DNA from 2 places in the Ligilactobacillus sp. RTP31139st1_D10_RTP31139_211217 genome. Region 2 is predicted to be linked to the other one. Evidence: riboswitches for the same ligand, from Rfam matches in the RefSeq annotation. Region 2 holds a riboswitch; the other holds the start of a gene.
What was found. Region 2 has a riboswitch for lysine ahead of ABT996_RS05365 (amino acid permease). Riboswitches for the same ligand answer to the same signal wherever they lie in the genome.
Positions count from the first base shown of each region.

Region 1: it holds a riboswitch for lysine, as region 2 does, so the genes downstream of both, lysA (diaminopimelate decarboxylase) here and ABT996_RS05365 (amino acid permease) in region 2, are expected to answer to the same signal.

Region 1 covers NZ_JBCOAR010000001.1:23,589-25,793, reverse strand. Annotated here, with positions in the region: gene lysA (diaminopimelate decarboxylase) at 1-1,297, opposite strand, end outside; lysine riboswitch at 1,376-1,555, opposite strand; gene dapF (diaminopimelate epimerase) at 1,782-2,205, shown strand, end outside.
Region 2 covers NZ_JBCOAR010000006.1:118,247-120,451, reverse strand. Annotated here, with positions in the region: gene ABT996_RS05365 (amino acid permease) at 1-1,208, opposite strand, end outside; lysine riboswitch at 1,324-1,500, opposite strand; gene budA (acetolactate decarboxylase) at 1,552-2,205, opposite strand, start outside.

The DNA of each region.
Region 1 (2,205 bases), on a different contig from region 2:
GTAGATCCAACTTCAATAAGTCAGCGTAAGTCTCACGTTTGACCACTAGTTTAGCCTGCTCATTTTCAACAAAAACAACTGCGGGACGTGGGTTACGATTGTAATTTGAAGCCATCGCATAACCGTATGCCCCCGTTGCTAACAGCGCGATGATGTCACCTGGTTTTGTTTCAGGTAAAGCTAATTTATCGATCAAAATATCCCCTGATTCACAGTATTTTCCAGCTAAATGCACTGTCTGAGTCACTTTGGCGTTTGGCTCATTAGCTAAAACAGCTGCATACTTAGCTTGATATAAGGCGGGGCGAATATTATCTCCCATGCCACCATCAACTGCTAAATACGATAAATGGTCTGGAATATCTTTTCGTGCCCCGACTGTATATAGGTTATATCCAGCTGGTCCTGTGATCGAACGCCCGGGCTCGATCCAAATTGCTGGAAGCTCCAACTCATATTCCAGCGCCTTTTGCTTTACCGCCTTAATGATCTGCTCGACAAATTTTTCTGGTGCCAACGGATCATCTTCAGCGGTATATTTGATACCAAAACCACCACCAACGTTGATAACTTTAGTTGTATAATCGTATTTTTGCTTCCAAGAATGAGCCACTTCCATCAATTTTTGACCAACTAACTCAAAGCCACCTAATTCAAAGATCTGGGAACCAATATGTGCATGGAGCCCTAAAACCTTGATCTGCGGGTCAGCCAGTAACTGAGTCAAAGCCTTATCAGCTTGCCCCGAAGCTAGATCAAACCCAAATTTACTATCGATCTGGCCCGTTTGATCATATTCATGCGTATGCGCTGAGATACCCGGAGTCACGCGCAAGATGACTTTAGCTTTAGCTTTTTGCTCCCGTAAGACCCTCTGTAGAAGTTCGATCTCATAAAAATTATCCACGATGATCACACCGACGCCGGCTTTGATCGCAAATTCAAGTTCAGCGATCGACTTATTATTTCCATGGAAACTGATCTTTTCAGCGGGAAAACCAGCTTTTAAAGCAGTTGCTAATTCACCACCGGAAACAACGTCTGTATGACAATCCAATTCATTGATCACTTGGTAGATTGCTACCGAACAAAATGCCTTACTAGCATAGCTGACTTCATAGTCAACAGCTTGCTCTTCAAAAACTCGTTTAAATTTAGTGATCTGCTCCTTGATCAAAGCCACATCATATACGACCAATGGAGTTTGGTATTGATGGGCTAAGCTGATCGCATCTACACCGCCGATCGTCAAATGACCGGCGTTATTCGTTGGTAACGTCATAAGTTCCCCTCCAATAAATAAATTGCACAAAAAAAAGATCTTTTTAGTCCTATCGCCTAAAAAGATCTTGCTGGAATAATTGCAAAATTCTGTTTGATCGATAGCACTCCGCAAAGTTTAGTTTGCGACAGTCTGTGATCTCTTAAACCACAACCCAGCGTTAAGTGTCTATAAACACCTAAAACTTCGGCAACTTCCCCTTTCAAGGACCACTCAAACACTGTTATAGCAGCTAAAGAACCTTACTCATGTCAGTTGCGCCTCTTCGATTTAACATAATACTATAATTTTTAATGTGATACGTCAAGGGATTTTAATATTATTTTTTTGAAAATCGGTTTTTTTATAAAAAAATCTAGAATTTTATATATTTGACTCTTGTCATTAAAATTAAAAATGATACAATTCAGTTATCGAAAAATTAAAGCGAGATTGCCTCTCATCATACAAGATGGGGGAAAATAAGCCCTTATTCGCTTAAAAAATTGGAGGGATATTCATGATCAACTTAAAAAAAGTTCATGGATCACAGAATAGTTTTTTTATCTTAGATCAAACATTACTGACTACACCTTTGACCGAACAAGAATTGGTCACACTGACCAAAACACTCACGACTAAAACTTCCGGTATCTTAGGTGGCGCGGATGGCGTCCTAGTCGTTCAAAAGAGTTCTACTCCCAACACGGTGGCACAAATGCGCGTTATCAATGCTGATGGGAGCGAAGCATCAATGTGCGGTAATGGTCTGCGTACAGTTGCGCGTTATTTGGCCGAAAAACACGCGCTGACAGCTTTTAAAGTTCAGACTCGCCAAAGTGACCTAGAAGTCCAAAAACAAGCCGACCTAGCGCCTAATGTTCCTGCTTTTGGCGTTGAGATCTCACCCGTTCATTTTGAGAAGCGCTATCTTCCCTTTGATA
Region 2 (2,205 bases):
TTCAACTCACTTAAGTCATGACCTTGCGCTTTGAAAGCACGGCGGAAACGATAATGCGAGACCGCGATCCCGATCCAAGCGATAAAACCAGTCAAACCACTAGCACTCACTAAGAAAGTATAGACTTGATTACCAAAGATACTTGCTAAAAATGTAAATAGACCAACGAGCGTCGTCCCGAGCAAAGCAAAGATCGGGATCCCACGGGAGTTGACCCGCGAAAACATCTTCGGTGCATCGCCATCGACACCTAAAGCAAACAACATCCGGGTCGAGGCATACATCCCTGAGTTAGCCGCCGATAAGACCGAAGTCAAAATAACAGCATTCATCACCGAAGCAGCGGAAGCAAGACCGGCCCGCTTAAAGACTAAGGTAAATGGACTGATCGCAATATCGCTTGCTTCAGAACCTAATAAGTTTGGACTCGTATAAGGAATGATGCAGGCGATCACAAAGATCGAAAGGATATAGAAGAGCAAGATCCGCCAAAAGACTTGTTTGATCGCTTTTGGTAAACTCTTTTCAGGATCTTTAGTCTCACCGGCTGTGATCCCGATCAATTCAGTCCCTTGAAAAGAGAACCCGGCTACAACAAAGACGCTCAAGATCGTTGGGATCCCCCCAACAAATGGGGCATCACCTTTAGTAAAGTTTTCTAAGTAAGTTGCATGCCCACCTAAAATACCAAAGATCGTTAGTAACCCAACTGCTAAAAAGACGACAACTGTTACGACTTTGATCAAAGCCATCCAGTATTCAGCTTCACCAAAAGATTTAACTGATAAGGCATTGATAAAAAAGATAAGTAGTAATGCTGATAAACTAAAGACCCAAGCTGGAACATGTGGGAACCAAAATTTCAAAACTAAGGCGACCGTCGAGATATCAACCGCTAATGTGATCGCCCAGTTGAACCAATAATTCCATCCCATCGCAAAACCAAATGCCGGATCAACAAAGCGGCGCGCATAAGTCGCAAACGAACCTGTCACCGGAAGATAAGTTGCCATCTCCCCTAAAGATGTCATCAAAAAGTAGACCATCAGACCGATCCCTAGATACGCCACCAAAGCGCCACCAGGTCCCGCGGTCGAGATCGCTGAGCCACTGGCCACAAATAAACCAGTCCCGATACTACCACCAAGTGCGATCATCGACAAATGTCTTGTCTTCAATGACCGCTTCATTGTATTCTTCTCTGCCATGAAAATTCCTCCTATTTTTTAGAGAAGTCGTGCAAGCATATAAAAAGCGCACCTCCGAGACATCGAAAGTGCGCTTTGATCATCTATCAATTCATTCTTGTAGCAAACTGCCACTCATCTCGATAGCGCTCCGTAGTTACAACTACGACAGTTCCCGATCTCTTAAACCGGGCCCCAGCCTAGACAAAATAAAGTTTGCCCAGCTTCGGCAAATTCCCCTTTCACTAGGTTTCAGCGTTGCTTTATCAACTCCACCTAGCTACTGATGGTTTTTGCGACCTCTTCTTCGACGTTTTCAATTTCCAATTTTAACTTGGATGCGATCTAATTGCAAGACATATCTTTAATTTTGTCCCTCCGCTTGCTCGATCTGAGCATGTAGATCAGCGATCGCCAAGTCTTTTGCTAAAAATTCTTGATCTGCCACTGGGAAATGTTGCTCGATCGTAGCAAACGGCTGCAATTGGACCGTAGCTTGCTCGATCTCAAAATCAAGTAAGTGGCCCCCCATTGACTTATCATCGGCTAAGAAATGCAAGTGATAGCCGGCTGCTGCCATCCCTTGAAACATTTCTGGTGCAAAATAACCAATGACCGTACCCGTGATCGCTTCAGCATCAAACAAAGCCTGTTCATCCGCTACCTGCGTCAAGGTCTTATAGGGCCGGGTTTGCTTTTCGACCGCACGTGTCTTAACTTTGTTAAAGCGCCCCGTGATCTTAACTGCAAAGAACAGATTTTTGTACGGATAATTAGCCAAGATCTGCTCACCTAGCTGCTTTTGCGTCAAAGCTCTAACTGTAAACGTATCTTTGGCTTGATCAAAGTGGACCGTAGCAAAAGGCACTTTTTCCTCGGGCTTTAAGATCCGGACCTCACCTGTGCTTTGGACCAAATAAGGTGTGTGATCTAACAAGACCATTTCACCATCCAGCCCACTGGCAGTCCCGATCCCAAAATCGCCATGCTCTAACAGGTCAGCTACCGTCAATGTGCC